Regions from separate parts of the uncultured Pontibacter sp. genome, predicted to be linked through region 2. Evidence: riboswitches for the same ligand, from Rfam matches in the RefSeq annotation. Region 2 holds a riboswitch; the other holds the start of a gene.

Region 1 (4,908 bases), on a different contig from region 2:
TGATCTCAAAAGAAGCGCTGCCAGATCCGATGATGATGGCCGCCCGCAAGACGGTAAGCGATGCTTTGCCCTGCGCGAGTACATCCTCTACCTGCCGCCGCGAAGACAAATGCCGCGACAAGTGCACATCGTTGGCAATGCCGCTGAGGTAGATCAACTGCCTGGCACTAGTGCTGTTGAGGTACTGGATAAAGTTTGTAGCCGATGCTCTTTCAGCCTCTTCAAAGTCTGCCGAGCCGGAACCCATGGAGTGCACCAGATAATAAGCCGCGTCTATGTCTCTTGGCAAGTCCTGTAAACTTTCCGGTTGAAGCAGATCCCCTTTTGCCACCTGTACTTTTTCCTTAAGGCTGTCTGCTACCTCGAAGCGGCGTGGATCCCGAACAAGGCATACCACTTCGTGCTGCGCTTCTATGAGCACAGGAAGAAGTCGTTTGCCAATGTAGCCGTTTGCGCCGGTCAGGAGTATTTTCATTTGTGTTTTAGGCCGTCTATACCTGCACAACAGGGACGCCCTGTTAATGTTATGCGAGTTCGATTATGTTTTTTCAAAGATAGTGAATCTGCAGGTAAAATAGGGTTCTGTTATAAGGTGTATAAGGCCTTGATTTGCAGGCTTGTGAAATTGATTTTTAGATGAATCTGAAATATTGTGAAATAAAAATTTGGATTATTTGAAATGCTGCTCTAGCTTTGCATCATCAAGTCTGATATCCCTTTGTGGGTATCGATTTATAAAGAAGCGTGGAGAGACAGGCTCTGTGAAGCGCTAGCAACCAGCCTCAGGCAAGGTGCTAATTCCTGATTCCGGATGTTCGGAAGCATATAAATTGATAACGTTATGGAAAAGGGAACAAAACCAACACCGCTTTTTTTACGATCAACTACGGCAGCCCAACTGCCACAAGCTTGTCATGCCTTTGCACATGCTGCTGTCATGTGTAATTCCATGTGCATGTGCTGCTGCTGTTGCTAGCGCGACCAATCCCCAATTTTTTTTGCTGCAATAATGTCTCGCCACAGGTATAGCCTGTGAGCATACGCCTGTAGCCTCCTCTTTCATCTTGTCATAGAACAAGCTAATCTATTCTATACTTTTCAAAATTCTAAACAAAACGACTATGTCTAATTCACTTCATTTCGAAACACTACAGTTACACGCCGGCCAGGAAATCGATCCAACCACACGTTCCCGCGCTGTGCCAATCTACCAGACTTCTTCCTATGTTTTCAAGGACGCCGAGCATGGTGCCAACCTGTTTGCACTGAAGGAGTTTGGTAATATCTATACCCGCATCATGAACCCCACTACCGATGTCTTTGAGAAACGCATTGCCGCTTTGGAAGGCGGAGTTGCGGCGGTAGCCGTTGCCTCCGGGCAGGCGGCTCAGTTCATTGCGCTCAACAACATCCTGCAGGCGGGCGACAATTTTGTTTCCACCTGTTTCCTTTATGGCGGTACTTACAACCAATTCAAGGTAGCCTTTAAGCGGTTGGGGATAGAGGTGCGCTTTGCTGAAAGCGACGACCCGGAGAGCTATGCACAGCTAATCGATGAAAACACGAAAGCCATCTACACCGAATCCATTGGTAATCCGCGCTTCAACATACCTGACTTTGACGCGATAGCGGCCATTGCCAAAAAACATGACATCCCGCTGGTAGTGGACAATACGTTTGGGGCCGGTGGTTACCTGTTCAGGCCAATTGAGCACGGTGCCAACGTCGTAGTGGAGTCAGCCACCAAGTGGATCGGCGGACACGGTACCAGCATTGGCGGGGTGATCGTGGATGGCGGAAACTTCAACTGGGGCAATGGCAAGTTTCCGCAGTTCTCTGAGCCTTCGGAGGGATATCACGGCCTCAACTTCTGGGAGGTGTTCGGCACAGACGGGCCTTTCGGCAATATCGCATTTTCCATCAGGGCAAGGGTAGAGGGGCTGCGTGACTTCGGTCCGGCGCTTAGTCCTTTCAATTCCTTCCTGCTACTGCAGGGGCTGGAAACTCTCTCGCTGCGTGTGGACCGCACGGTGCAAAACGCGCAGGCGCTGGCCGAGTGGCTGGAGCAGCACGAGCAGGTAGAAAGTGTGAACTACCCGGGACTGCCTTCCAGCAAGTACCACAACCAGGCCAAGAAATACCTGAAGCGAGGCTTTGGTGGCGTACTGTCCTTCAACCTGAAAGGCGACAAGAAACAGGCGGAAGTCTTTGTGAATAGTCTGCAACTGGTGAGTCACCTGGCCAATGTAGGCGACGCGAAATCGCTGATCATCCACCCGGCCTCTACTACTCACCAGCAGTTGTCGGAAAAGGAGCAGCAGAGTGCCGGTGTGACACCTACCTTGCTGCGCCTGTCTGCAGGTATAGAGCACCTTGACGATATCAAAGCTGACCTGGAACAGGCTTTTGCCAAAGTACGGCAGCACCACGAAGAACCTGTATTGAACGAATCATAATGTCTGAACAATTAGTATTTCATTACCAGAAACAATTTCAACTGGAGTCGGGGACATCGCTCCCTGGCTTCCAACTGGCCTATACAACCTATGGACAACTCAATCAAGACCAAAGCAATGTGGTGTGGGTATGCCACGCCCTCACGGGCAGCTCGGACTTCACCGACTGGTGGAGCGAATTATTTGGCGAGGGAAAACTATACGACCCGGCGGACTGGTTTGTGGTTTGTGCGAACACCCTGGGTGGCTGCTATGGATCCACGGGACCACTTGCAGTTAATCCGCAGACGCTCCAACCCTTCTACCACAGCTTCCCGCAACTGACCAACCGGGATATTGTGCGTGCCTTCGATCTGCTGCGGCAGGACTTAGGTATAGCCCAGGTGCATACGCTGCTGGGTGGCTCACTGGGCGGTCAGCAGGCGCTGGAGTGGGCTATTTTGCAGCCGGAGGTTTTCAGGAATCTGATCCAGGTGGCATCCAATGCGCGGCATTCGGCCTGGGGTATCGCCTTTAACGAGAGCCAACGCATGGCCATCCGGCAGGACCCAACCTGGCAGACCAGCACAAGCGAGGCAGGTATAGCAGGTCTTAAAACGGCCCGCGCCATCGCCATGCTTTCCTACAGGCACTATACCTGCTACGAAGCGAGCCAGCAGGAGCCGGGTAACAGCATCACCGACGATTTCCGGGCAGCCTCTTACCAGGTATACCAGGGCGAGAAACTGGCACAGCGCTTCAATGCCTACACCTACTGGTTGCTTTCCAAGGCTATGGACTCACATAACATTGGTCGGGACAGGGGAGGAGTTGAAAAGGCGCTAGAGCGGCTTCGGGCTAAGACCCTCTTTGTCGGAGTAGACACGGATCTGCTTTTCCCGATAGAGGAGCAGCAGCAACTTCACCGGCTGGTGCCGGGTTCCCGTTTCACCCAGCTCCGCTCCGGTTACGGGCACGATGGCTTTCTGGTAGAAACGGCACAACTCACGCAGGCTATCCGGGCATTTTATGAAATAGAAAAAGTAAAGCACAGACACTATGAAAATACAGAAGTTTAAGAAACGCATCGGGCTGATTGGCTTCGGCTGCGTAGGGCAGGGCCTATATGATGTGGTGGAAGCCAACCGGCACCTGGGCTGGGAGATCGGAAGTATCTGCGTGAAAGACAAAGACAAGCCGCGCACCTTACCCGCCTCTGCCTTTACTTATAATGTGCAGGAGGTGCTGCAAGATCCGAGCCTAGACATTATCGCCGAACTGATCAGCGATCCAGAGGAGGCACTCGGTATCCTCAGACAAGCCCTGCAGCAGGGCCGAACAGTAGTCTCTGCCAACAAAAAAGTAATTTCCGAAAACCTGCCGGAGTTGATAAGCCTTCAGCAGCGGCATGGGAGTGTACTGCTATACGAAGCCTCTGTTTGCGGCAGTATACCTGTGTTGCGCACACTTGAAGCCTACTATGGATCAGAACCGTTGGTGGAGGTACGAGGTATACTCAACGGGTCCTCCAATTATATACTGAGTAAACTGCACGCTGAGCGGGGAAGCTACCAATTGGCTTTGGAGCAGGCTCAGGCCTTAGGTTTCGCTGAGGCGGATTCTTCCCTGGATGTAGAGGGGGTGGATGCGTTGCATAAGCTCTGCATTCTGGCAGCGCATGCCTATGGGGTACTGGTGCATCCGGAGGAGGTGCTGCATTTTGGTATCCAGCACATAAACACTGAAATCGTAGAGCTGGCTGATGCCTTGGATTGCCGTATCAAGCTGATCGGGTCTTTAAAAGCTACTGCTACTGGGCAAGTCGCGCTTCAGGTGCTACCCACGCTTATACCCACGACAGATGCTCTGTATGGTGTGGAAGCAGAATTCAATGGGCTTGAAATAGAGGCTCAGTTCGCGGGCAAGCAATTTCTACGAGGGCGAGGCGCTGGAAGTCACCCGACCGGCTCGGCTGTGTGGGCTGATATTACTTCGGCAGTACGGGGATATCGCTATACCTATCCGAAGCTTTGCACCAGCCAGACAACAACGGCCTCCGGAGACGAGCAGATCACAGTCCTGCTCCAGGGACAGGGGAGGTCTATTGCAACGTGCATAGAATTGCTTCAGTCGACCCTGTACTATCAGTCTCCGGACAAAAGCCAGGTTGTTCTTTCGGTGACGCCGCAGCAACTTAAGCTGCACCAGACCTCCTTTAAGTTGCAAGGTGTATTTGTGGCGGTTATCCCGGCAGGTGTAGCACTTGATAAAATACCAGAGCTGCTTGCGCGAACGGAGGCTATACCTGCATAATATGTGCAGGTATAGCCTCAGACTCCAGGTGTGAATAAGTGTAGAAAGTGGAAATTATTCCGAGGATGAATTATAAGAAAAATTCAATTAAAAAATTTTAATAATAGCAATTTTGAATTGCACATTAATTGTATAAGTATATTGTGATAAATCAGGTTAA
Region 2 (4,908 bases):
TGGCCACCTCAATCGGCGACACATAGTCCATGTTCAGACCATAGCACAGCTTTTCGATGCGTGCGGTAATTTTGTCGAATTTGACGGATTCGCGTCTGCCGTCTCGTTTAACTACTAACATAGCGTATACATTTAGCGGGAGTCAAAAGCCCGGGTTAATTATAAGGTATAGGTATAAGAGAGCCGCTACCAATGCAGCGGTTTGATACATGCTAATATTTTCATAAGGAAATACGTGTATATAGACGTAATCCGTTGAAATACTATAGTTTAACAGCTAAAGCCAATTGCTTTCACAAATTCGGAGGCGGATGCTCCGTCTGGCGATCATTGCCAGGTATAAGGTCCGGTGTTGCGGGTGTTGGCGCGGTTGGCTATACCTGCATCCGGATGGTATAAGGTAATTTAGGAAGCGGCCGGACAAAAGCCCGGCGCCCTTTATCTCCTAAACTTACGACAAATTTTGTTTGCTAAAAATCTTCGTCGAGCGAAAAAACGTTTTTGTCTTTGTCACCCATCACGCCTGCTTTCTGGTACTCACCCACGCGCTTCTCAAAGAAGTTGGTCTTGCCCTGCAGGGAGATCATTTCCATGAAATCGAATGGATTAGCGGCGTTATAAATTTTGCTGCAACCAAGTGACACGAGCAGGCGGTCAGCCACAAACTCGATGTACTGGCTCATCAGTTTGGCGTTCATGCCAATCAGGTCAACCGGAAGGGCGTCTGTTACGAACTCCTGCTCAATTTCAACGGCGTCGCGGATAATCTCGTGCACACGGCTCTCCGGCAGCTTGTTGTTCAGCATAGAGTAAAGCAGGCAGGCGAAATCGCAGTGCAGGCCTTCGTCGCGGCTGATCAGTTCGTTCGAGAAGGTCAGACCCGGCATTAGGCCGCGCTTCTTAAGCCAGAAGATAGAGCAGAAAGAGCCGGAGAAGAAGATGCCCTCCACAGCCGCAAACGCGATCAGTCTTTCCACGAATTTCTCACTGTTGATCCACTTCAGCGCCCATTCGCCTTTTCTCTTCACGCAAGGAACTGTCTCGAGCGCATTAAAGAGGTAGTCTTTCTCAGACTGCTTCTTTATATAAGTATCTATAAGGAGTGAGTAAGTCTCAGAGTGAATATTCTCCATCATGATCTGGAAGCCATAGAAGCAACGCGCCTCTGGTAGCTGTACTTCCTGCATGAAGTTGATGGCGAGGTTTTCGTTTACGATGCCGTCAGAGGCGGCGAAGAATGCCAGTACGTGGCTGATGAAGTGGCGTTCGCCGTCGTTCAGGTTTTCCCAGTCTTTCTGGTCCTGCGACAGGTCGATCTCCTCGGCAGTCCAGAAGCTGGCCTCTGCCTTCTTATACATCTGCCACACCTCGTCGTGCTGTATTGGGAATAAAACAAAGCGATTCGGGTTTTCTTGTAGTATTGGCTCCATACGCGTAAACATTAAATGATATCTAAAATTCAGAATGACAGCATGTTAGGCTGTTGCAAAGCTTTTTGATGATGTCAGACCTGTTTATTAAGTCGTCTCTCTGCCGCCTGATAAACAGGTAACAGGTCTTCAAATATAGTGATAAGAACTTGAATTGGAGGGCTAAAGTTGTTCAATTTATACACACTTTGTTAAGTGTTTGATTGTCTGAAAATTGACTTGAAATCAACAGGCTTATCAACATGTGTTTGTTAATATATATGTTTGACAAAATATATATAATTCAATATTAAATCGTTGTAGAGTGCTGTAAAGTGCAAGCGAGTGCCGGATTAAGAGGCAGCGGGTGTATTCCTGAGGGTGAAAAATCCAAAATCAGGACATGCGTTCAGGCTAAATGTGTTGTCCAGTACTGGAAGGTTTTACGGTTTGTGGAAAACGTGGAACGAAGGGGTTGCTTGTAAGGGTTTGCAGACTAGTGTGTTATGGGTGTTTTGAGACGATGCAAAATTATGGGGTGTGGATTTCAACATCGTTATCCACATAGTTGTGCATAAGGCCTGGAAAAACAGAAGGAATTAAGGAACAATGATTTGCATATTAATTTTTAGACTGCTAATTTTGCAGACTTAAAATTTTTTAAATCATACATTGAAGCTGATGTACGCAATTGTAGAAATCGCAGGTCAACAGACCAAAGTAGAGGCCGGAAGGTTCATCTACGCTAACAAGCTTTCCGGCAATGATGGTGACGCCGTTGAGTTCACCAATGTTCTTCTTACTGATGATAACGGCACTGTTACTTTAGGTGCTCCTTTCGTTAGCGGTGTTAAAGTGGTTGGTAAAATCCTTGGCAACGTGAAAGGCGACAAAGTGATCGTTTTCAAAAAGAAGAGAAGAAAAGGATACCGTAAGAAGAATGGTCACCGCCAGCACTTCACGAAGGTCCTGATCGAGAGCATTGGTTAAGCAGTAAGAAGAAATTAAACGTTGAATTTTTCAGGTGTTTCATCGCCCTGAGTAAATAGTTAAACAAAATGGCACACAAAAAAGGAGCTGGTAGTTCTAACAACGGTCGTGAGTCGCATTCTAAACGACTTGGCGTTAAGATTTACGGTGGCCAGGATATCATCGCTGGTAACATCATTGTAAGACAAAGAGGTACTGCACACCACCCAGGTAAGAACGTGGGTATGGGCAAAGACCACACACTGTTCGCTATGGTTGACGGTGTAGTTCAATTCAAAAAAGGTGTTAAGAACCGTTCATTCGTTTCTGTAGTACCTAAAGTAGAAGCAGAAGCTTAATTCTGACCGATACAAAAGGCCCTTGGGCTTTGAAACAAAAAGGGACCACCAGCAAGGTGGTCCCTTTTTGTTTTGCTCCAGCGAAAATACTCGCTTATGGGGAGAACAATCAGATTTTGCCCCCGTATAATAAGGTATAAAGAGTTATAGAGTGAAAACAATTAAACTCTTTTAGGAAAGGGACACTTTTGGTGTCCCTTTCTGTTTTTATACCTTTTGTGCACAGCTGTAAAGCCTGGCTCCATACCTGTTCTCGATTTCATCCTATCCTAACGCAACAAAAATTCGCCTTTTGCGGATAAGTGTGTATCTTTACAGCATTCTTATCAAGAAAGACCGAGGGACAGGGCCCGATGACGTCTTAGCAACCTTGTACCAGCTTGGTGCTAATTCCCTTCTCAGCCATACCTTGGCCGGGAAAAGATAAGAGAGTATATCCTTCCTTGGGTGTCCTTCTTGATAAGCGCGTATGTAGACTTAACCAAGAGGGGGAACACCAAACATGACCACACCACATCATCCGATCCATACTTTGCTGCAGGAGCGCGTTCTCGTGCTCGATGGCGCCATGGGCACCATGATCCAGCGCTACCAGCTCTCCGAAGCCGATTTTCGTGGCGAGCGCTTCAAGGATCATCCGTCCGACCTGAAAGGCAACAACGATCTGCTCTCCATTACCCGGCCCGATATTATCAAGGCTATCCACACCGAGTACCTCGAAGCCGGCGCCGACATCATCGAAACCAATACCTTTAGCGGTACCAGCATTGCGATGGCGGATTATAAGCTGGAGCACATAGTTTATGAACTCAACTACGAGTCTGCAAGGATCGCACGTGAGGCAGCGGACGAAGCCGAGGCCAACGATCCGGCGCACAAACGCTTCGTAGCAGGTGCCATCGGCCCGACGAACCGCACAGCTTCCCTCTCCCCCGATGTAAACAACCCGGGCTTTCGAGCCATTACTTTCGACCAGTTGGTGGAGGCTTATTACGAACAGGTGCGCGGCCTGGTAGACGGCGGCTCAGACTTATTGCTGGTAGAAACGGTATTTGATACCCTCAACTGTAAAGCAGCCCTCTTTGCCATACAGCAGCACGTGAACGATGGTGGCAAAGAGCTTCCGATCATGGTGTCCGGTACGATCACTGATGCCAGCGGACGTACTTTGTCCGGGCAAACGGTAGAAGCTTTCTGGAACTCGATCTCACATGCGCCTATCCTGAGCGTGGGCTTTAACTGTGCGCTGGGCGCCCGACAACTGAAGACGCACATTCAGGAGCTGTCGCGCATATCCAACTGTTATATCAGCGCTTACCCGAATGCCGGTCTGCCAAACGCCTTTGGCGGCTACGACGAAACAGCCCAGCAGATGGGTGCCATTGTGGAAGAGTATCTGAACGAAGGTTTAGTGAACGTACTGGGTGGTTGTTGTGGCACGACGCCAGTACACACCAAAGTTATCGCAGACCTTGTGCGCAGGTATAAACCGCACGTTCCCACTCCCGTAGCTCCCCTCCCTCGCTACAGCGGCCTCGAGCCCCTCACCATCACCCAAGATACCCTTTTTGTGAATGTCGGTGAACGCACTAACGTCACCGGCTCTAAGAAATTCTCCCGCCTGATCGTCGATGGCAAGTTTGAAGAAGCGCTCTCCGTTGCCCGGCAGCAGGTAGAAGGCGGCGCTCAGATCATCGACGTAAATATGGACGAGGGCATGCTCGACTCAGAGCAGGCCATGACGGACTTCCTTCACCTGATTGCCTCCGAACCCGACATAGCCAAACTGCCTATCATGATCGACTCTTCCAAGTGGAGCGTGATTGAGGCTGGTTTAAAATGTGTGCAGGGCAAATCGATTGTAAACTCGATCTCTCTGAAAGAAGGCGAAGAGGCTTTCAAGAAGCTTGCCCGCAAAGTACGCCAGTATGGTGCGGCTGTAGTTGTGATGGCTTTTGACGAACAGGGGCAGGCAGATACCTTGCCTCGGCGCATTGAGATCTGTGAGCGCTCCTATCGCATTCTGGTTGACGAAGTGGGCTTCCCGCCGCAGGACATCATTTTTGACCCGAACATACTCGCTATCGCCACAGGTATAGAAGAGCATAATAACTATGCCGTCGATTATATCGAAGCGGTGAAATGGATAAAAGCCAATCTGCCGCATGCAC

What was found. A riboswitch is a leader RNA that binds a small molecule or an ion and turns the genes downstream of it on or off. The one in region 2 is predicted to bind S-adenosylmethionine.
Region 1: another riboswitch for S-adenosylmethionine. It lies ahead of Q1A54_RS12615 (O-acetylhomoserine aminocarboxypropyltransferase/cysteine synthase family protein); the one in region 2 lies ahead of metH (methionine synthase).

The regions. Positions count from the first base shown of each region.
Region 1 covers NZ_CANNAI010000004.1:319,104-324,011, forward strand. Annotated here, with positions in the region: gene Q1A54_RS12610 (SDR family oxidoreductase) at 1-475, opposite strand, end outside; SAM riboswitch class I at 730-832, shown strand; gene Q1A54_RS12615 (O-acetylhomoserine aminocarboxypropyltransferase/cysteine synthase family protein) at 1,122-2,456, shown strand; gene metX (homoserine O-acetyltransferase) at 2,456-3,514, shown strand; gene Q1A54_RS12625 (homoserine dehydrogenase) at 3,495-4,748, shown strand.
Region 2 covers NZ_CANNAI010000006.1:166,023-170,930, forward strand. Annotated here, with positions in the region: gene Q1A54_RS15600 (ribonucleoside-diphosphate reductase subunit alpha) at 1-121, opposite strand, end outside; gene Q1A54_RS15605 (ribonucleoside-diphosphate reductase small subunit) at 471-1,430, opposite strand; gene rplU (50S ribosomal protein L21) at 2,091-2,399, shown strand; gene rpmA (50S ribosomal protein L27) at 2,468-2,737, shown strand; SAM riboswitch class I at 3,058-3,167, shown strand; gene metH (methionine synthase) at 3,240-4,908, shown strand, end outside.